Regions from separate parts of the Paenarthrobacter sp. NPDC089675 genome, predicted to be linked through region 3. Evidence: predicted binding sites of a transcription regulator. Region 3 holds the regulator's gene; each other region holds the start of a gene.
The links. Region 3 encodes LexA, which represses DNA repair genes until DNA is damaged. Its sites were predicted from a motif close to TCGAACANNTGTTCGA; they were not measured.
Positions count from the first base shown of each region.

Region 1 (7,373 bases), on a different contig from region 3:
CAGGGCACTCGACGCCGGTCCAAGACGCTGCTCGAAACCCTCGCCCAGGCCGCCGGCTGCCGCCGTCGCCGTGCCCTGCCCGGAAGCAACCGCAGCGCCCATGAGAAGCGTGGAACCCAGCCACAATGCGCCCATGACGCCCGCAACAGTGAAGCCTTGGCGCCGGTCACCCACCATGCGCCCGTACGTGTAGGGCAGGGCCGAAGGAATCAGCAGGATCAGGAAGACCTGGAAGAGGCTGGTGAAGGCATTGGGATTTTCGAACGGGTGGGCGGAGTTCGCGTTGAAGTAGCCGCCGCCGTTGGTACCCAGGACCTTGATCGCCTCCTGTGAAGCTACGGGACCACCGGGGATTGTTTGGCTGACACCCATGGCCGCGTTGCTGACATCCGTGGACCAGAAATTCTGCACTACGCCGCCAACCACAAGCACCATGGCTCCGAGGGTGGCCAAGGGCAGGAGAAGCCGGAAAGTGGTTCGGGACAGATCCACCCAGAAGTTGCCGAGTTTGTCCGTGCGAGTACGTGTGATGCCACGAATGAGTGCGGCAACCACAACAATGCCCACGGCGGCGGACAAGAAGTTTTGTACTGCCAGGAGGCACATCTGAACGAACATTCCCACCGTGGACTCGGGAACGTAGGTCTGCCAGTTGGTGTTCGTCACGAAGGAAATCGCGGTGTTCATGGCCACCCACGGATCCACGGGTGTTGCGGGCCCCGTTCCGGGGATGAGGCCCTGGAGCCGCTGCAGCAGGAAGACCAGCAGGATGGACACGGCCGAGAACACCAGGACGCTGCGCAAATACACAGACCATCTTTGTTCGGCGGTGCGGTCTACTCCGGCAAGGCGATAGAAGATTCTTTCTGCCCGGGATGACGTGGTTCCGGTGAGCACCCGTTCAATGTAGATGCCCAGGGGTTTGTGCAGCAGGACCAGGACCACCAGCAGCACGGCAATCTGGGTCAGGAACGACAGGGTATTGAAGGCCAACCCGGATCACCACTTTTCCGGATTGACCAGGACGGCTACGAGGTAGCCCAGGAGCGCCAGTCCTGCCACGAGCAGGCCGACCCAGATCACAGCATCGATGGTCACCGGCCACTCACCGGCCCATCTTTGTCGATCATCCTGCCCAATAAATGGGCAACCCACATCACGATTCCCATGGACACCACGAGAATCCCCACAACAGCCAGGTCGGCCACTGGAACGTCCTTTCATCAGGGTCCCGTTTGCGGGACAGATGAAAGTCAACTCCTCCTGAACAAGCCGGAAGCCGTTCCTAACGGTTCCTTAACGCGGCGGGGGCAGATCTTGACGCGTTCTTAACGCTCAGCACCCAACCAAGTCGCAGCTCATGTCGTTTTGACGGCTGGGAACGACCTGCGACTCAGTTGGGCGGCGTGGCTACTTCTTGTGCACCAGGTAGATCGCCCCGGTGGTGACGTCCTCTTCGAGGGCTTCGAGAGTCCGGCCACGGGTTTCGGGGACCTGCGTGTAGATGAAGACCAGTGCCAGGATTCCCACCACCCCGAAGAGGAAGAACGTTCCCGTGATTCCCACTCCGGCCACGAGCGTCGGGAAGAACAGGCCCAGCAGCGCGTTGGCGATCCAGAGGCAGAACACGGAGAGACCGATGGCGAAGCCGCGGACGTGGAGCGGGAAGATCTCGGACAGCATGACCCAGACGGCGATGTTGAGGAAGGTTTGCATGGAGCCAACGAAGGCCACCACCAGGAACAGGATCACGAACGGCCGTGCCTCGTTGCCCACTGGCAGGAGGATGGATGCGATGCCGATGAGGAAGTGGCACACCGTGGTCAGGGTAAACCCGAGCAACAAGGTGGTACGGCGGTTGATGCGCTGCATCAGCGTCAAGGCGATGACACCACCGACGACGGCGATCACGCCGGGAGCGATGTTGGCAATGAGGGCTGCGCTGGAATCGAAGCCGGCCTCCACGAGTACCGACTGCCCGTAATACATGATCGAGTTGATGCCGGTCAGTTGCTGCGCCACACCCAGGCCGATGCCCACGAGGATGATGCGGAGGATCCACTTGTCCTTCAGCGCTGCCCACGAGGTCGCCTTGGAGGCCTTCTCCTCATCTGCGAGGTGCTTGACGTCCGCCATTTCGGCTTCCGCGCGCTCTTCGGAACGGATGGTCTTGAGCACCGCGAGCGCCTCGGCGGCACGGCCCTTGGAAATGAGCCACCGCGGAGACTCGGGCATCCGCAGCATGCCGAAGAACAAGGCGATGGCCGGCAGCGCGGCGACGGCAAGCATAATGCGCCACACTCCTCCGAACTCACCCCAGACGTTGCCGATGATGGCGTTGACCACGAAGGCGGCAAGCTGGCCGATGACGATCATGAGTTCATTGCGCCCCGCGAGTGAGCCGCGGATTTCGTAGGGTGCCAGCTCGGCGAGGAAAACGGGCACCACGGTGGAAGCTCCTCCGACAGCCAGGCCGAGAATGACGCGGCCGAGCACCATGACTTCGAAGCTCGGGGCGAAGACGCAGGCAATGGTCCCCGCGAAGAAGAGCGTGGCCAGCAGGATGATAGTCTTCCGGCGACCCCAGCCATCGGAGAGCCTGCCACCGCCCACGGCGCCGGCAGCGGCACCGAACAGCAGGGAGCTGGTGACAATTCCTTCCGTCAGCGGAGTCAGGGAGAGATCGACCGTCATTGGTCGGAGTGCCCCATTGATCACACCGGTGTCGTAACCAAAGAGGAGGCCGCCGAACGTGGCGACCAGGGCTACCAGGCCCAACCGTTTGCGGTGCGGGCCGTTGGTCAGCGGAGGCAGTGCCGCATTATGGGCACTCTCCCGCTGCGTTTGCGTAGCAGACATCAGGACTCCTTTGTCAGTGTGTTGCGGGTCATACCACCCCGCGCTGACACAAGACTAACGCGCGAAAGGCTTAAATGTAAGGTCAAACTTACAAATGACTGGAAATGTCCGCTTTCATCTTCATGGCAGGATGAACCCATGGCCCTGGACAACACCCCGCGGCGCGCGGCAACGCAAAGTGACGTTGCACGCGAAGTTGGCGTGTCACGCACACTTGTCTCCTTTGCTTTCAGAGGCGAACCTGGCGTCAGCGGGGAAACCAGGCAGGCCATTTTCGACGCCGCGAAGCGCCTGGGCTACCGGCCCAACGCCGTAGCCGCCGACCTGGCACGCAAGCACCGTTCCGCCGTCGGGCTTTACCTCATGGACATCCGCAACGAAATCTATGCCGATATCCTCAGCGGCGTGAGGACTGCGCTGCTGCAGGGGCGCAGCAGGCTGATTCTCAGCGTCTCACGTTCCATCGATGGCGAGGACCGCGACGCCTTGGAGTCGTTGATTGAAGCGCGGGTGGGCATCGTCATTGCGGCCACCCTCCTCGACTCCGATGAAAAGGTCCACGAGGTTGCCGCCGCTGTACCGCTGGTCAGCGTGACGCGACCAGTGGAAGGCGTCGACAGCGTCTATTCAGACGACGCATTGGGAGCACGCGTGGCCACTGAGCACCTGCTCAGCCTTGGGCACACGAGGATTGCCCATCTGGCGGGCCCCGCATATGACGGTCACGTCGTCCGCCGTCGAGCCTATGAGGCGACCATGCACGACGCCGGACTTGCCCACCGGACGCTGTGCGCGGAGGACTTCACGCAGGAATCCGGCCAGCGGGCCGCAGGACTGCTCCTGGATCAAACCGAACGGCCCACCGCCATCTTCGCCCACAATGACCAACTGGCCCTCGGTGCGCGCGAAGCCGCCTATGCCCGCGGCCTCTCCATCCCGGAGGATCTGTCACTGGTGGGGTACGACAACACCCGTACCGCCGGCCTTCATGGAATCGAGCTCACATCCGTCGACCTGCGCGCCGTTGAACTCGGCCGGGTAGCAGGCGAAGTTGCCCTGCACCGCCTGTCCAACCCCGACGCTCCCGCAGCCGACCGCCGCCTGACACCGAAACTGGTGGTTCGACATTCCACGGCGCCCCCAGCGTTGGACTGACTTAGCCTAGATGTGATGGAGGCACGTGGTGGCCACGCCCCAGATGGTCAATTCGGACAACGCCGGCACCCTAATGTCCGGAAATTTTGGATTATCGGCCTCGAGGACCACCCCTCCGGGCGTGATGCGCAGCCGCTTGATGGTCAGCTCGCCGTCCAGTACAGCTACGACGACGGATCCGTCCTTCGGCTCCAGCGCCCGGTTGACGATCAACTCGTCGCCGTCGCTGATGCCGGCACCCTCCATGGATTGACCGGTCACACGCACTACGAAGGTGCTGGTGACGTCCTTGATGAGGTGTTCATTGAGGTCGATCCGGCCGTCAAAGTAGTCCTGCGCCGGAGAGGGGTAACCTGCCGCCACCGCAACGGGGGCCAGCAGGACCGACAAAAGAGAGAAGCCCGCATCTAGCACACGGGGGCCAACTATCACGCCCACAACACACCTTTATTCGAATATATGTTCGATACCTGAGTGTACAACGGGCCGCGGACATTGTGTGCTTCGCCGAGGTCGCGGGAAGACTGCATCCACGTTGGGAACGTTTCAGCGAACCAGCAGCTTTCCCGCGAAATCCGACGTCGCCGTCGACTGGATCGAGGAAACTGCGAACCAGGAAACGCCCTAACCCACCTTGTAGCGAAGGTGGGAAACCAAACTGGTGCCCCGGACTTCCAGTGGCTCGAGCTTCAACTCGCCCACGCCGTCCAGCAGGCGCTCCCCCGCCCCGAGGATCACCGGGGCAACATGCAGCCGCAGCTCGTCGATGAGCCCTGCGGACAGGAACTGCCGCGCCGTCGAGGCACCCCCGGCGATGGCCACGTTCTTGTCACCGGCGGCCTCGCGGGCACGCTCCAGCACTGACTCGATGGGCTCGTTGACGAAGTGGAACGTGGTGCCCCCTTCCATCACCAACGGTTCATGGGCGTGGGTAGTGAGCACGAAAACGGGCGCGTGGTACGGCGGCTCCTCACCCCACCAGCCCCGCCAATCCTCGGGCCAAGCCCCGTCACCAGGGCCGGCGAACATGTTCCGGCCCATGATGTACGCGCCCGCTTCGAGGATCCCGGCCACCTCGGCGGCATTGATGTCCCGTTCCTTGAACTGCCAGCCGTGCAGCCTTTCACCGCCGGTCCCCAGCGGTTGTTCCATGCTCTGGTTGGGACCGGCCACAAAGCCGTCGAGGGACACGGTCAGATCACAGGTAACTTGGCTCATGCGCCCATCCTGCCACCGGGCCCGCTCCCCGTCACGCAGCGTGGCGGTTCACGAAACGTTGAATCCGCCATTGCTGTGCAGGAGTTGCCCGTTGATCCACGAGCCCGCATCGGAGAACAGGAACCTCACCAGATCGGCGGTGTCGCTCGGAGTTCCCAAACGCCCCGCAGGTGTCGCCCCGGTGGCCCAGCCCCGAACGCCGTCGTCCATCCACCCGGTATCGATGGGACCCGGATTGATCACGTTCGCCCGCACTCCCCTGCCGGCCAGTTCGACGGCGGCTGCCGTCACGATCCTGTCGAGCGCGCCTTTGCTGGCGCCGTACGGGAGATTATGCACGGTATGGTCGCTCGTCAGCGCCACGATCCGGCCGCCAATGACGCCCGCGGAAACCTCCGGCAGCGGTTCGGCGAACGCCTTGATCAGCAGCCACGTGGCCCTGGCATTCACGGCGAAATGCCGGTCCCAACTTTCCAGCGAGGTGGTGAGGATGCTGCTGTCCACCGACTCGCAATGCGACATGACGAGTCCCGTGACCGGCCCAATACCCTGCCCGGCCGAGATCAGGGCCGCAGGCACGTCCGGATCGCTGAGGTCGCCAGGGACAAGCTCGACGGCGACACCCAGCCCACGGCATTCAGCGGCTATTGCTGTTACGTCGTCGGGAGACGAATCGAGGCCGAGCCGGTCGTCGTAGGGCTTCCAGTGGTTGATGACGAGGTTCCAGCCGTCACGGGCCAGGCCGAGGGCCAGTGCGGCCCCGATGGAGCGGCGCCGCCCTACGCCGGTGACCACGGCAACCTTTGAGGGATGATCCATGCCTTGACCCTATGCGCTTGCAACCGTGAGTCCTACGCTGATCCTGTCCAACCACGAAGAGAGGGCCGCCATGGCACGCGAACCGGAACCCACACTTGAGCAACTGAACGTGCTGGTTGGTGTCTGGGACACCTCGATCCCCAGCGCCGGGACCCAGGGACGGACCACGTTCGAATGGTTGGAAGGGGGCGGATTCCTCATCCAGCGTTCCACTGTGCAGCTGCCGGAGTACCCCAACGCAGTCAGCGTCATCGGAGCCACCGGTTCGGACGGCGCCTTCCAGCAGCACTACTTCGACTCGCGCGGCGTCGCCCGGATCTACGACATGACCCTCAAGGACAACGTCTGGACTCTCTACCGGGACGGTCCGGACTGGCCACAGCGCTTCGTGGGGCGGCTCAGCGAGGACGGGAACACCATCAACGCCCGCCTGGAACGCGGCACGTATCCGGGCGGACCGCTGGAGCACGACTTCGACATGGTCTACACCCGGGTTACTCCACCTCATGGACAGATTCCCGGACCGGTGGGAACATAAGGGCCATAATCCGCGGAGGCATCGCCCGGCCACGTTCGGGTAACTCCAGGTCAGCTCTCGTTTGAGGGGAACGGCCATGGTTCGGCTGGGGAACGCGAACACTGGGAATCCGGGTCCAGAGCCCGTTGTGGCTGGGGCACGCCGCAGCAGCACCTTGGAGAAGGTGGATGCCGTGGTGGTCGGTTCAGGTTTTGGTGGTTCGGTCGCAGCCCTGCGACTGGCCGAAGCCGGGCAGTCCGTAGTCCTCATGGAACGCGGCAAGCCTTACCCGCCGGGCAGTTTCGCCCGCTCGCCGTCGGAAATGGGCCGTAATTTCTGGGATCCGGACCGTGGCCTGTACGGCCTCTTCGACGCGTGGACGTTCCGTGGGACAGAAGGCCTGGTGTCCAGTGGTTTGGGTGGCGGTTCGCTCATCTATGCCAACGTCCTGCTCCGCAAGGATGAGAAGTGGTTCGTCAACGAGTCCCCCATCCCGGGCGGCGGGTACGAGAACTGGCCCTTCACCCGCGAGGACCTGGACCCGTATTACAAGGCCGCCGAGGAGATGCTGCAGCCGGTCCCCTATCCGTACAAGGACACGGCCAAGACGATGGCGATGGAAAACACTGCCGCCACGTTGGGACTCTCCATCAGCAGGCCACCGATCGCCGTAACCTTTGCGGGCGCGCCAGGCGCCGAACCCCGCACCAACCATCCCCTGCCCTTGCCGGAGTACGGCAGCATCCATGGGCCAAACACCGTCCGGACCACGTGCACACTGTGCGGGGAGTGCGATATCGGCTGC
Region 1 is NZ_JBIVHM010000003.1:489,428-496,800, reverse strand. Features, by position in the region: gene kdpA (potassium-transporting ATPase subunit KdpA) at 1-993, opposite strand, end outside; gene ACIPY2_RS09900 (potassium-transporting ATPase subunit F) at 1,000-1,098, opposite strand; gene ACIPY2_RS09895 (sugar porter family MFS transporter) at 1,411-2,859, opposite strand; gene ACIPY2_RS09890 (LacI family DNA-binding transcriptional regulator) at 2,998-4,014, shown strand; gene ACIPY2_RS09885 (LexA family protein) at 4,021-4,452, opposite strand; gene ACIPY2_RS09880 (dihydrofolate reductase family protein) at 4,639-5,232, opposite strand; gene ACIPY2_RS09875 (SDR family oxidoreductase) at 5,281-6,051, opposite strand; gene ACIPY2_RS09870 (hypothetical protein) at 6,077-6,589, shown strand; gene ACIPY2_RS09865 (GMC oxidoreductase) at 6,717-7,373, shown strand, end outside.
Region 1: a site for LexA is predicted at 4,466-4,481, ahead of ACIPY2_RS09885 (LexA family protein). Genes of this name have one in related genera too.

Region 2 (7,373 bases), on a different contig from region 3:
CTGAACCTCTCCCCCACCACCACCGACATGGAGCTGGCCAAGACCTGGTTGAAGGATCTGCCCGCCACAGGGATGGAAGGGCTGGTGTTCAAGGGCGGATCACAGGCATACGACGGCTCGCGATCGTGGTTGAAGTTGAAGACAAAAGCACCTTTGATGCGGTCTGTGCTGCCGTCATCGGCCCGGTCACGCAACCGCAAGCGATCATCGCCGGCTTGCCGGTCGATGGGACGCTGCGGATCGTTGGCCGCTCCACGGTCCTTTCCACGCGGACAGGGCGTGAGTTGGGCAGGCAAACCGCTAACTCACCTTCCCGCGGTGGACCGGTTGTGCCCACGGGGGTCAGGTGGAGCCCTCCGCACAGCTCAAAGCTGTTCACATTGGTGTGCAACCCGTCCACGTCACACCCCGCCGGGGCACTAGAACTGTCGGTATTCCGACAAGGGAGCGGTGCACGGTGCGCTACTGAATCGATGAAGGGGTTCGGGTCCAAAGTAGGTTCGCCTGGGTTGGGGGGTCGGACCCCCGACCCCCCAACCCACTCGAGGGGGGTGAGGTCATCGGCGCCCCGAATCTTGCGAGTTTATGAAAGAAGTCTGGAGGCAGCGCCAAACCCGTTGAATTCACATTCTTTTGCTATTTCCCTAAAGCTCAGAATGGGTTTATCCTTGTGTTACCCCAACTCCTTGGGGCACGGATAACCCGCCACCCTATGGCGGGTTCTGGCTGAAAGGGGGTGGGTCTTATCTGTGATGTCGATCCGGAGCTAGCTAAAACGCAAGCAGCCGTGCGGCGCCTCAAGTTGCTTCGCTTGGCAATAGGCGTCTGCACGGCTGCTGCTGTTCTCGCTGCCGCAGTGAAAGACTTGATCGGTTAACCCATCAAACACGTGGTGGTCCAGTTCCCGCTGGGCCACCGCGCTGTCTTTCCCCAGATGATCCCGCTGCGTAGGTCGCTAACCTCAGGATCATAGGGTTTCGCGGTACTTATAGAGTATCGCAATCATGTGATCATGCAATCATGTTCTACAGAAAAAAAATAAACATGAATCTTCATTGGAAAATTTTCATGACTCTAATAATGTGGTCAGCTAGTTTTTCATGAACTTATGGACACTTTTTTATGGTTTAAGAAGTGGTGGGGTTTTCGAACTACGGGAAAGATGTAGTCAGAATCTTCATACAGCAGGAAAGTTGCAGCGCAGACGATTCGGAGCCTACGAGAGTTGCGCCCAAGCCCTTCCCCAACATTCGTAGCGTCGGTCTTATGAAGCTTCGGGTATTTGACACCTCTTACACCACCCCTACTCAGGACGGCACTGCGATCTGGAACCGGCCCGCCGGTAGGCAAGTTGAAGCCGCCGAGGCAGATGGGGCCTACTGCCGCCCTCGGAGGCTATTTTGTCGCCCCTTCAGAGTACTGTTATTCGAACATAGTTTCGAATAAAAGGTGTGTTGTGGGCGTGATAGTTGGCCCCCGTGTGATAGATGCGGGACTCTCTGCGGTGACGGTGTTGGTGGCACCGGTAGCGGTGGCCGCCGGCTATCCCTCGCCCGCCCAGGACTACTTTGACGGCCGCATCGACCTCAACGCCCATCTGGTCAAGGATGTGACCAGCACGTTCATTGTCCGGGTGACCGGGCAATCCATGGAGCGGGCCGGGATCAGCGACGGCGACGAGCTGGTGGTGAACCGGGCACTGGAACCGAAGGACGGTTCGGTGGTCGTGGCCGTCCTGGACGGCGAGCTGACGATCAAGCGGCTGCGGATCACACCTACGGGGGTGGTGCTGCGGGCCGACAATCCACTATTTCCGGATATTGAGGTTCCGGCGCTATCGGATCTGACGATCTGGGGCGTGGCCACGAGGTGCCTGCACCATGTCTAGGCCTGCGGTGATGCGCCGGATGCAGGAGATCGCGCATGTGGACGTGAACTGCTTTTACGCCTCGGCCGAGCGCGCCTTCAACCCTTCCTTGGAGGGCCGGCCGGTCATTGTGCTTTCCAACAATGACGGCTGCGCCGTTACCCGGTCCCCGGAAGCCAAGCAGCTGGGCATTGCCATGGGCGAGCCGTGGTTCAAGCTCCGGGCCCGGGCTAAGGAATGGGGCCTGGTGGCCCTGTCGAGCAACTACGAACTCTACGGCGACATCAGCGCCCGGGTGATGGAACTGCTGGGCCGCTACTCGGCCTGGTTGGAGGTCTACTCCATCGACGAGGCGTTCCTCGGTGTCAAGGGCGAACCGGACGAGCTACTGGCCCTGGGCCGGGAGATGAAGGCCGCGTGCAGGCGGAACGTCGGCGTGCCGGTCTGCGTCGGTATCGCGCCCACCAAGACGCTGGCGAAGCTGTGCAACAAGTGGGCGAAGAACAACCCCGCATTCGGTGGGGTGTGCCGGTGGGAATCAGTCCCGGTGGAGCAGCGCGAAGCGCTCATGGCCCGGTTGTCCGTGATCGAAATCTGGGGCGTGGCCACCCGGTTGACCAAGCGGCTGAACGCGATGGGGATCTTCACCATCGCCGACTTGGCCCGTGCGAACCCAGTCGCGATCAGGGACAAGTTCTCCATCGTCATGATGCGCACCGTCCTGGAACTGCAGGGTACCCCGTGTATCCCGATGGGAGAGGAACGGGTAGGCCGTGACCAGCTGATCTTCTCCCGCTCGTTCTCGACACCGATCACGACGACGGCGGGGTTGCGGCAGGTCATGAGCGTGTACGCGCAAATGGCCTCGGCCCGGCTGGCCAAACATGATCTGCAAGCGAAGGTGTTGATCGCGTTCGCGGCGACGTCGCACTTCAACCCGAACGAGAAGTCCTTCCCGTCGGTCTGTCTGGCATTGCCGATGCCGACCGCTGACCCGGTGATCCTGACCAAGGCAGCCCACGCCCTGCTGCCCCAGGTGTTCGAGGGCGTGAAGTACGTCAGGGCCGGGATCATGGTCACCGACCTGCGCCCGTCCGGGAACCAGAAACCCTTGGAGCTGTTCGAGAACCCGCACGAAGAACGCGGCATCGGGATCCTGCTCGAGGACGTGGCCAAACGGTACGGCCGCGGATCCATTGGCCTGGGCCATGCCGGGATCAAGGGCGGTCCGGATTGGTCCATGAAACGCGACATGCTCTCCCCCAGGTACACCACCCACTGGGACGAACTTCCCCTCGTCAAAGCCGCCTGACCGGCGCCATGTATGAAAGGAGAGTCCACCCATGACTCTTGCCCCCGAAAAACCACAAACCCGCGCAGACGTCGAGGCCCGGTTCAGCCCAGACGGGACGCCGTTGGCGATCCGGCACGACGGCCGGATCTGGATGGTCGATCCGGACGTGCACACAGCTCACTGGTTCACCAGGGACGCATGGTGGGAAACCCGGAACAGGGCCGCCGTCGGAACCGGCGACCTGGTCAGTGTCGAGCACTGGCAGGTCCAAGCCGTGCTGCCGTCCGCCGGTGCGGAGCTGCGCACGTTCACGCTGCGGCGGGAGCCTTTGGCTACGCAGTGGCAACTGGAATCAATCAACTAGTGCCAGCGAACCTGTACCGCTCCCCCATTCCGGACCAGCTCTGGGACCGGACCCGTGAGGAATTCGGCCTGCCCGGCTTGAAACAGGTCCGGGAACGCCTCTCCGCCGTGCACGAGGATCCCGAACCCCTCATGCAGCAGCTGGTCCGGGTGTTCATCGGAGAAGGAACCTTTTGCCCCGGCTACCAGTTCCAAGCCGACCTCGCCCTGAACCCCGTGGTGCGCGGCCTGTTCGAACGGGCGTTGGCGTGGAGGATCCCCCACAACTATTTCGCCCTGTGGATGATGGTCCCCTCCCCCGCCCTGAACGGGCGGCGTCCGGTGGACCTGCGGAACACCCACGAGCCGGCCCCACTGTGGGCGGCGTTGGGCCGGATCCGCGCTGAGATGGCGGCCTGAGATATGGGAGTGAAAGTGACCCTGACCGTAGAAGCCGGCAACGGCGAACGCAGTCACGTCGAGGCCGAAGGCCAGACGTACCCGGAAGCCAAAACCGCTGCCGAGGCGCAGATCCCGGAAGGATCCCACGCGATCGTCATCCGTACGTCCTGAACGCCTGGAAAGCGAAGGGGCCCTTACTATTTCTCTGTATTGTGGCGAACGTAAATGATTCTGATCGAAGGGACCCATCGTGGCGCAAGGTGACATCGAGACGTATTACGAGGACGGCACGTGGAAGAACAAGCGCGAGGGCGCTGATAGGGCCTTCACAACCGGCGGCACGAAGGCCGAAGCCACGGCCCAGGGCCGCGAGGCGGCCATGAAGGACAAAGTGGAGCACGTCATCAAGAACCAGGATGGCACCATCTCCGAGAAGAACAGCTACGGCAATGACCCCAGGAATGTCCCCGGATAGAGCTCCGGCTCAACCGGCACTCCCCCAGTGAAGAGAAGCCCTGCACAGCGTCAGCTGGCGCAGGGCTTCTCCTGTCAGGAATACCGGTGAAGCCAACGTGCGAGCTACTCGGCTGGTTTGATCAGTTCAGGCCCGTTGTTGCGGACGCTGTTCACGCGGGTGCTGACAATCCGGGGCATCAGCGTTGGTTCGGGCAGCGAGTCCAGCAGGTGTTGGACGTCTGCCTTGTCGGTCAGGTCCGGGTCCAGCCATTCCGCGTATCGGTCTTTCGGGATGATGACCGGGGACCGGTCATGGACATGGCCCAGGGCGTCCTGGGTGGTTGTGGTGAGTACGGTGCAGGACAGGAGCCACCGTTCCGGGTCGTCCTCGGGCAGTTCGGGGTCGGGCCAGAATTCGTAGAGGCCGGCGAACCCCAGCAGGGGTTCCTTCTCGGAGTACAGGTAGTTCGGGATCTTCTTCCCGTCCTCGGTCTTCTGCCATTCGTAGTACCCCTCGGCGGGGACGATGGCCCTGCGCTTGACCGCTGCGGACCGGAACGACGGCTTCTCCAGGATGGACTCGCTGCGCGCGTTGATGAGCTTGGAGCCGATCTTGGCGTCCTTGGCCCAGGACGGGATCAGGCCCCACCGGGCGATGAGCAGGCGCCGGTCAATGGTGCCTTCGTCCAGGCGTTCGGCCACGATCGGTACGTTCTGGGTGGGGCGACGTTCCAGCTCGGCCCTGGCGGGCTGCCCTCGACCTCCTTGGCCTCGAAGTGGCTCAAGAGATCGCTGGTTGCCTTGGACATCACATATCTGCCGCACATGTGCCTATTCTTCCCATAAAACGGGCACCAGAAACCCCTGAGGGTGCGGCCCCCTTTTTGGCGGCCAAGCGTCAGGTTCGCGGTGTCCCTTTGCGAGGTTCGTTCCATCCGGGAATTTTGGTGTCGAGTTCCCTGATCCGGTCGGGATGCCGGCCGTACCGGGCGTGCTTTCGGTAGGCAGATATCCACGCGGCCAAAGCCCGCTCAACCTCGTCCCCGGAGCCGGGATGCGGGAGACGTTTGGCCTTCTTCATCCAGCGGATGAGTTCGTCCCGGCGTTGCCGCCACAAGCGTTCGCTGTTGTAGCTATAACCGTCTTCCCACCCCGGAATCCTCTTGTCGAGGACCTCGGCCGCTTTTGTTTCGAGCCTTCCTTGGTCGTGGAGCAAACGCAGCCTCCTTAAAGCCCGGTACAACTCGGCCTCGTCACTGCCCGGGGCTCCAGCGACCGTGGGCAGAACGCCGTGGGCGCGGTGGTAGGCCACGATCAGCTTGGCTGCGGCGAATGGTCCGGAGGGAAGTGGGCTGGTTCCTGCTGGCACGCACCCAACGATACAGCCAGGCAGTCCCCCGCTCCGCTGAGCGCCTTCGGACCTGGACCGGCACAAAGCCCTCAACATTAGGGGGTCGGTGCGTGCAGAAGCCAGTGCATCGCCTCATCGCGTGATGCGAAGAAACGGGTCGGGCAAGGGAGGGTACGTCGTGAGACGGCAAAGTTCGCGATGACCCGATTGACCGGGTTCGCTCCGAGCAAGGCAATCCGCGAAGCAGCGCACTTGGTGCTGAAAACGGATTTGGCCCGGGTGATCGACCGGGTATTGGTGATGTCAATCAGCATCGGGTATTCGGCGCCGTCGGCGAGCTCATTGATTCTCTGTATTGCCGCGTGAACGTCCCCGGCGACCAAAGCAGTCCCTGGCTTCCACACCAGATGGAAGAATCCCCCGGCATCGAGCCCGACTGTGCCCTTGCCGCCATCAACAGTGACCGGTTCCATTCACGCCCCCCAAAGCATCGAGTGGGCCTAAGACTAGCTGCAAGGTATGGATTATGCAGCAGACCCTTGGCGCTGGGTGGCTTTGATTCTATTGGTCATAGGTGATGCGGGTTTGGTCGATTTTGCGGTGGAAGTGCATGCCGGCCTTTCCGCCGAGGATGGCCCCTACCAGGGGCACGATCAAAGCGATGGCCAGGCCGATGAGCCCGCCGGCGGTCAGCAGGTCCGTCGACCGGGATGTGCGGGGCGCCGCCGAGGCTTCCGAGGATGTTGAACTGGGCTCCGGCGACCGCGGCGAGGACAGCGACCAGGACCGCGATGATGATGCCCCAGAGCCAGAGCGCCAGGCCTTGTTTGGTCCCGTCGAAGCGCGCCATGCGCCCGGCGGCGTATCCTCCGCAGTAGTAGGCGATGTCTCATATCCCAAGGATTATGAGGCACGCCGCCCCATTCTTCACATGGAGTCATTCCCCGTAGAGGTCGGAGCCAACTCCAGGGGCAAGCCGAAAAGCACCCTTAGCCAGCAGGCGTGACGTGGCCTCTGAACCCATTCCCGATTAGACAGGACCCATATTAAGCAGGGAGCCGCCCCGGCCCCGTGAAAGCAGCGAATAATGAGGCCGCCAGTTAGCTTTCGCCTTCGGTGACGAAGGCCTCAATGCCCCTTACCTGATCTTCGGTGAGTCCTGGGCCTGGGTGGGGCTGCACGAGATGAACTGGGTGCTTATATCCCTCTGCCCAGGCCCTAGCGTCCGGGCCGAGAACATCATCAATCCACACCACACAGTCCCAGTCAGCTTCCTCGAGTGCCTCCATCCGGGACAGCCAACGCTTCAGGGAAGACAGCTTTGGTGTCGGCACATCCGCATCCGCCCGACGAAAAATCATCACAACCCGCAGCGCTTCAACGCCAAGGCCCAACTGGCCCTCCAACCCGGCGACGGCATCAGCCGGCCAGGTCGAGATCCACGCGATTCGGCCGATACGGGCCAACCTAAGAACCAATGCCTTCTTCTGATTGGAGAGTCGCAACGTTGGTTGTTCCCCACCGCGGCCCGGGTGCACGACAGGGTTAAGGACACCGTCGACGTCCAGCAGGATGACGGGCTTCACGACCGAATCCCTGCGGTAACCACAGACCCTTCTGACGTCGCCATTCGTGCAATCCCCTAACGTCTTGTAATGGGC
Region 2 is NZ_JBIVHM010000012.1:22,293-29,665, forward strand. Features, by position in the region: gene ACIPY2_RS19735 (LexA family protein) at 1,457-1,888, shown strand; gene ACIPY2_RS19740 (Y-family DNA polymerase) at 1,881-3,179, shown strand; gene ACIPY2_RS19745 (hypothetical protein) at 3,211-3,525, shown strand; gene ACIPY2_RS19750 (hypothetical protein) at 3,525-3,923, shown strand; gene ACIPY2_RS19755 (hypothetical protein) at 3,939-4,076, shown strand; gene ACIPY2_RS19760 (DUF2188 domain-containing protein) at 4,156-4,380, shown strand; gene ACIPY2_RS19765 (SOS response-associated peptidase) at 4,485-5,063, opposite strand; gene ACIPY2_RS19770 (hypothetical protein) at 5,260-5,730, opposite strand; gene ACIPY2_RS19775 (STAS/SEC14 domain-containing protein) at 5,808-6,185, opposite strand; gene ACIPY2_RS19780 (hypothetical protein) at 6,386-6,718, shown strand; gene ACIPY2_RS19785 (HAD domain-containing protein) at 6,813-7,298, opposite strand.
Region 2: a site for LexA is predicted at 1,427-1,442, ahead of ACIPY2_RS19735 (LexA family protein). Genes of this name have one in related genera too.

Region 3 (7,373 bases):
CCTCGGACTCCGTGCCGTGCTCCACTCCGGCCTCGAACAGCACTTGGAGACCCACGCAAATCGCCAGGACAGGGCGTCCTCCGGCCACGCGGCGGCCGATCATACGGATGCCGTCAACGGCCTTCAGTTCGCGCATGACTGTCTCGAAGGCGCCAACGCCCGGAACAACGAGTCCGTCGGCGTTCAGGACGTCCTCGGGCTTGGAGCTCAGCACCACATGGGCGCCGGCCCGCTCAAGAGCGCGGACGGCGGAACGCACGTTGCCGGAGCCGTAGTCGAGGACCGTAACTGTGGGTTTGCCTTCGGGTGACTCCGGCTTCACTGCGGCCCTGGTGTCCGCTACTGCGCCGTCTTTCAAGATCTGGTTGCTCATAGTGCTCCCTTGGTGGAGGGAATGCCCTCCACCCGCGGATCGGACTCCACGGCAGCGCGGAGTGCTCGTGCGAATGCTTTGAACTGCGCCTCAACAATGTGGTGGGGATCGCGACCGGCCAACACGTTCATGTGCAGGCAGATTCCGGCGTGCAGGGTGATGGCCTCGAAGACGTGACGCGTCAGGGACCCGGTGAAGTGGCCGCCGATCAGGTGGTATTCCTGGCCTGCGGGTTCCCCGCCATGGACCAGGTAGGGACGACCGGAGACATCCACGACGGCGTGCGCGAGGGCTTCGTCCAAGGGAACCGTAGCTTCGCCGAACCGGCGGATACCGGCCTTGTTGCCCAGTGCCGTCTTCAGGACCTCGCCAAAAGTGATGGCCACGTCCTCCACGGTGTGGTGGGCATCGATGTGCGTATCCCCGGTGGCCTTCACCGTCATGTCAATGAGCGAATGCTTGCAGAGGGCGGTCAGCATGTGGTCATAGAACGGAACGGACGTGCTGATGTCCGAGACCCCGGTCCCATCAAGGTTGATTTCCACCAGGACCGAGGACTCGCTGGTGGTGCGCTCCATGCGCGCGGTACGGGCAGCGGACGGCGTGGCGCCGGTTTCGCTCATGGGGTGAACGTCCTTATAACGAAGGGGGTTGGATCTACTGACAAGTTTAGTGGGCTGTAGGGTCAGCCCTGTTGCTGCGCCGATTCCTCAGGCGCGTCCAGCAACGCTTCAAGCGCTTCAAGGAAGGCTGTGGTTTCCTTCTCGGTGCCCGCGGTAACCCGCAGATGACCGGGGATGCCTACGTCACGGATCAACACTCCAGCGTCCAGCAGCCCCTGCCAGATGAGGTGCGGGTTCTCCAATCCGCCGAAGAATACATAGTTCGAATCGGATGCGGCGGGCTTAAGGCCCATTCGAAGGAGCTCGGTGACAATCCGGTCACGCTGGACCTTGATGTCTTCAACGTCGGCCATGAGAGCCTCGCGGTGTTGCAGGGCCGCGAGGGCCGTCGCCTGGGTGACTGCGGAAAGGTGGTACGGCAAGCGCACCAGCCTGAGGGCATCAGCGACCTCCGGGGCCGCAGCCATGTATCCAAGGCGCGCACCGGCCAGCGCGAAAGCCTTGCTCATGGTACGGGAGACGATGAGGCGTTCACGGCCGGGCAGCAAGGTCAGCGCGCTCGGCGTATTGTCGTGGGCGAACTCGTGGTACGCCTCATCGACGATGACGATCGCCTGGCTGGCCTCGCCGGCCTCGTAGACAGCTTCTACCACGTCCAGGCCAAGTCCGGTTCCGGTGGGGTTGTTGGGCGAACAAAGGAAGACGATGTTTGCCCCGGTTTCCGCTACCTGAGCGGCAGCCGAGGCGGCATCGAGGCCGTAGTCATCGGCCCGGACCCCACGGATGTACTCCGTATCGGTTCCACTGGCCAGCAGGGGATACATGGAATACGTGGGCGGGAAACCGAGTGCCTTGCGCCCGGGGCCGCCGAATGCCTGCAGGATCTGCTGGAGAACCTCGTTGGATCCGTTTGCAGCCCAGATGTTCTCAGGAGACAGGCCGTGACCCAAGTAGTCGGCGAGGGTCTCGCGCAGTTCGGTGAACTCGCGGTCCGGGTATCGATTAAGTCCGGTGGCAGCCGCTGCCACTGCTTCCGTAATGGCCGCTTGGACATCCGCCGGAACGCCATGGGTGTTTTCGTTGACGTTGAGCAAAATCGGGACATCAAGCTGCGGTGCGCCATAAGGGCTCAGTCCACGCAGGTTGGTCCGAAGGGGAAGCCGGTCAAGTCGCTCAAGCTGGTCAGTCACCACAACAGTTTAAGGGGCTGGCGGGACTGCACTGTAACTGTGACGGCCAGCGCCCGCAATCCAGCTAGTTGGCCGGTACGAAGAGCTGCTGCCCGGGCTGGATACGGCCACCCCGCAGATCGTTCAACTGGATGATCTCCGCAATGACATCCCGGGGGTCCCGCTCGGGCGCGGCTGCGCCGGCGATACCCCACAGGGATTGCCCGGGCTGCACCGTCACGGATACAGCCACTGGAGGCTGCAGCTGGGCCTGGCTGTCGGAGGCTTTGGCCGGCGAGTTCAGGAATCCGGCGAGGCTCAGGAGCGCAGCTACGAGCAACATCACGGGAATGCCAAAGAAAACGATCCTTCCGCGGCGGGTCAACCGGAGGCGCGTCGGCGCGGGCGCGGTACGGAAATCATGGAACGTGGTAACTGCGGACATGAGCTGAGCCCTTCTGAGCGTTTGCCGGTCCCGGGGTTCCCGATGCCGGCTGCCAATCATTGGTGTTCATCGCTGCTGGACTCCTTCGTTCGAACACTTCCTTCGAACATCGAAGCCCTGCAAGCGATTTATAGAACACATGTTCGAACCTTGCTATGACATTTTTAGCACTTATCAACGAACACTGTCGAGACTCGCTAGAACAAATGTTTGATAAAGGCCTATGCCTGCCCTACGTTTGAGGAAGAACAAGCACGGATTCAGTGCATCAGGAGGGTCTGACATTTTTAGGCCCTACCGGGTGGTCTCGGATGACCCGGAGTACCGGAAGGGCGATGGCAAACATGGCAGCGAAAGCCACAGGCGGCGGGGCACCCCTGCGGAGCCAGCAGCCGTCAAAGAACCCCAAGAGCCTGACCGTCCGCCAGAAGAAGATCCTGGAGACCATCCAGCGCTCGGTGAACGAGAACGGCTATCCGCCCAGCATGCGGGAAATCGGCGATACTGTCGGCCTGGCCAGCCTCTCAAGCGTCACGCACCAGCTGTCGCAGCTGGAGAAGCTGGGTTACCTCCGCCGCGACCCCAAACGTCCGCGTGCCATGGAGGTCCTGATGCCGTTGACGCTGGACGGCGGCGCCAGCATTCCCGGTGTCGAAGCCCCGGCTACCCTGCGCAGCACGGGAGGCCTCGCCGTGACCGAACTGGCCAGCGCAAGCGATACCGCCATGGTCCCGCTGGTGGGACGTATTGCCGCGGGTGGGCCGATCCTTGCCGACCAAACGGTGGAAGACGTACTGCCCTTGCCTCGCCAGTTGGTGGGACACGGCGAGTTGTTCATGTTGAAGGTGGCCGGCGATTCCATGATCGACGCCGCCATCTGTGACGGCGACTGGGTGGTGGTTCGCCGGCAGAATGATGCGGTCAACGGGGACATCGTCGCCGCACTCCTTGACGACGAGGCCACGGTGAAGACTTTCCGGCAGCGCGACGGCCACACGTGGCTACTCCCCCAGAACACCCAGTACGAGCCCATCCTTGGCGACCAGGCCACAATCATGGGCAAGGTCGTCTCAGTGTTGCGATCGCTCTAGGCGGGTTGCTCAGTTAGCCTGCTTTGCCAGGCGCTCCAGCGCACCCTGAACAACCTTCCGGTCCGTCGTCGTCCAGAACGGCGGCAGGGCGGCCCGCAGGAAACTCCCGTACCTTTCCGTGGAGAGCCGCGGGTCCAGCACCGCCACCACTCCTTTATCACCCGTGGACCGGATGAGGCGCCCGGCGCCCTGCGCCAGCCTGATCGCGGCGTGGGTGGCGGATACCGCCATGAAGCCGTTACCGCCGGACTGTGCCACGGCACGCGAGCGGGCCGTCATGAGTGGATCGTCCGGACGAGGGAACGGAATACGGTCGATAACCACCAGGCGGCACGAACCCCCCGGAACATCCACGCCTTGCCATAAGGACATGGTTCCGAAGAGGCAGGTATCGGGCTCATCGGCAAATTGCTTCACCAACGCAGCCATCGTGGATTCACCCTGGCAGAGGATGCTGACATCGAGGCGCTGGCGCATGGCGTCCGCGGCTTCTTCGGCAGCCCGGCGCGAGGAAAAGAGGCAGAGGGCTCCGCCACCGGAGGCCCGGATCAAATCCTCAAGTTCATCCAGGGCTTCCAGCGATGTTCCGCGGCCTGGCTTGGGCAGGTGGCTAGCCACGTACAGGACGCCCTGCTTGGGGTAGTCGAAGGGTGAACCCACATCCAAGCCGGTCCAGCTGGGAGCGCCGTTTCCGGTCAGCCCCAGGCCTCCGGCCGCGGGTTCGAAGGCGGACCCGATGGCAAGGGTGGCCGAAGTCAGGACCACCGTGTGCCCCTCGAAGAGGCCTTCACGCAGCCTTCCCGCAACGCTCAAGGGAGCGATGTTGATTAGCGCCGGCGCCGTCTCGTCGGGCTGCGAGTAGCCCTGCTGAGGATCGAACGTGCTGTTGCGGGAGAACCACACCACCTCGCGGTTTTCCTTGGCGGCCAGCAACCGTTCACATAGTTCCAGGATCAGCATCAGCCGCGACCTGGCAAGCTGCCTCCCGCCGTCCACGGCGTTCGAGGAGTCCGTTTTCGAATCGGAAAGGGCTGCGCGGGTTGCATCACGCAGTTGGTCCAGGCAGTCGAGTTGCTCGTCATTGAGGCCGTTCGGGAGCAGTCCATTGGGAACGCCGGCGATGGCCAGGTCCAAACGGTCCGCAGCTGCGTTCAGTGCGTCTACGGTGATGGCGGTGTGCTTGCGTGCGCTGGACGCCGCAGCATGAACCATTGCCACCGAAAGCTGGCCGGAAACTGCGCCGGTGACGCGGTCTTGCAGTTCGTGGGCTTCGTCCACCACCACCACGTCGTACTCCGGCAGCACGGCAAGGCCTTCGAACGCGCTAACGGCGAGCATCGCATGGTTGGTGACCACAACGTCGGCTTCGGCCGCCCTGGCCCGCGCCTGCTCACTGAAGCATTCCTCGGCCAGGGGGCACTTCTGTGCGCCCAGGCATTCCATGGAGGTTACCGACACCTGCCGCCACGCACGGTCCGTCACCCCGGGCATGAGTTCGTCGCGGTCTCCGGTGGCCGTGCTTTCCGCCCACTCCCGCAAGCGGACAACTTCCTTGCCCAATTGCGATGACGGTCCCCCCGCCGATGCCGCGAAGTGCGGAACGCTGGTGTCCTCGCCCAGCGAAAAGAGCTGCCCCTCCGCCGGCTCTTCGCTGGGGAACCCCCCTTCGAGTTTCTGCAGGCATACGTAGTTGGCCCGGCCCTTGACCAGTGCAACGTTAACGGGGCGCTCGAGTGCGGGATTGATGGTCTCCAGCAGCCGAGGCAGGTCCCTGCCCACGATCTGCGTCTGAAGGGCAAGGGTGGCAGTGGAAACGAGCGTTGGCTTGTCGCTGTCCATGGAATGGGCGATCAACGGGATCAGGTAAGCCAAAGACTTTCCTGTTCCCGTTCCCGCCTGCACCAACAAGTGTTCACGGTTCTCAATGGCCCGTGCCACGTGTTTGGCCATTTGATGCTGGCCTTCGCGGCTTTGGCCGCCCATGCCTGCGACGGCCTTGTCCAGCAGTTCGAGGGCGAACTTCTCCCCCGCCGTTTCAGCAGCTTCCGCCGCCACCTTCTCAACCATTGCTGACGAATGACTCCAGCTCGGCGGCAAGCCCTTCGCGGACCATGGCCACCACCCGGGTACCGTCTTCCTCGTGCTCCAGGCTGAGGATTTCGGCGTCGGAGTTGTGCAGTTTGTTGATCAGCTCGCCCCGGCTATAGGGAATCAGAACCTCGAGCCGGACCCCCGGCCTGGGAATTGCCTGACTGATGGTTTCCAGCAGCTCCGCAATCCCCTCCCCGGTACGGGTGGAGACCACAGCGTGCCGGGGTTCCTTTTGCTTCAACCGTTCAACCACGAACGGGTCGGCCACGTCCACCTTGTTCAGGACGATGATCTCGGGAACCTTCCGGGCATCCACTTCGCTGAAGACGGCACGCACTGCGGCGATCTGACCTTCAGGATCAGGGTGCGAGGCATCCACGACGTGCAGGATGAGATCGGAATCCGCGACCTCCTCCAGCGTGGAACGGAATGCTTCCACCAGCTGCGTCGGCAGGGAACGGACAAAGCCCACCGTGTCCGCGAGCGTGTACCCGATCCCGTCCGGAGTCTGGGCCTTCCGGACCGTGGGGTCCAGAGTGGCGAACAGTGCGTTCTCCACAAGGACTCCGGCATCAGTGAGCCGGTTGAGGAGCGACGACTTTCCGGCGTTGGTGTATCCGGCAATCGCAACGGAAGGAACGGCGTTACGACGGCGGTTGGCCCGCTTGGTCTCGCGCGCAGGCTTCATCGCGGCGATCTCCCGACGCAGTTTTGCCATCCGGGTGCGGATACGACGACGGTCCAGTTCGATCTTGGTCTCACCGGGACCACGGGAGCCCATGCCTGCACCGGCGCCACCCACTTGCCCACCGGCCTGGCGTGACATTGATTCACCCCAGCCACGGAGCCTCGGGAGCAGGTACTCCAGCTGGGCAAGCTCCACTTGGGCCTTGCCTTCGCGGCTCTTGGCGTGCTGGGCAAAGATATCCAGGATCAGGGTTGTACGGTCCACCACCTTGACCTTGACGATGTCTTCAAGTCCGCGGCGCTGGGAGGGCGAAAGCTCGGTGTCCACCACGACGGTGTCGGCACCTGTGGAAGCAACGATCGCCTTGAGCTCCTGTGCCTTGCCGGATCCCAGGAAGGTGCCGGGGTCGGGCTTGGTCCGGCGTTGGACGAGGCCATCGAGGACCTCCGAACCGGCGGTTTCTGCCAGGGCTGCCAACTCACGAAGGGAGTTCTCGGCGTCGGCGAGCGTGCCTTCCGTCCACAAACCGGCAAGGACCACGCGTTCGAGGCGCAACTGCCGGTATTCCACCTCAGTGACGTCGTCGAGTTCGGTTGAAAGGCCGGCAGTCCTGCGAAGGGCGCGGCGTTCAGCGAGATCTTCCTGTTCACCGTCGTAGATGCTGTGCTCTTCATCCAGCGTGGAGATCGCCTGCGCCTTGCCAAAGACGCTTTTTTCATTGGAATCCCCGGATGCCTGCGTTGGTACATCCTTGGAAAGAATCCGGTCGATGACGGCCTGGATTTCTTCAGGACTCATGTCCTGGGCGTCGGAATCGGATCCGGAGTGCTTCTGGGTGGTCATGGTCTCCTTAGACTGTTCGGCAATTCCAGAATAATGCTGTTTGGTGTCGC
Region 3 is NZ_JBIVHM010000007.1:42,356-49,728, forward strand. Features, by position in the region: gene hisH (imidazole glycerol phosphate synthase subunit HisH) at 1-373, opposite strand, end outside; gene hisB (imidazoleglycerol-phosphate dehydratase HisB) at 370-996, opposite strand; gene ACIPY2_RS15385 (histidinol-phosphate transaminase) at 1,059-2,186, opposite strand; gene ACIPY2_RS15390 (LysM peptidoglycan-binding domain-containing protein) at 2,251-2,610, opposite strand; gene lexA (transcriptional repressor LexA) at 2,955-3,701, shown strand; gene ACIPY2_RS15400 (ATP-dependent DNA helicase) at 3,711-5,768, opposite strand; gene hflX (GTPase HflX) at 5,761-7,323, opposite strand.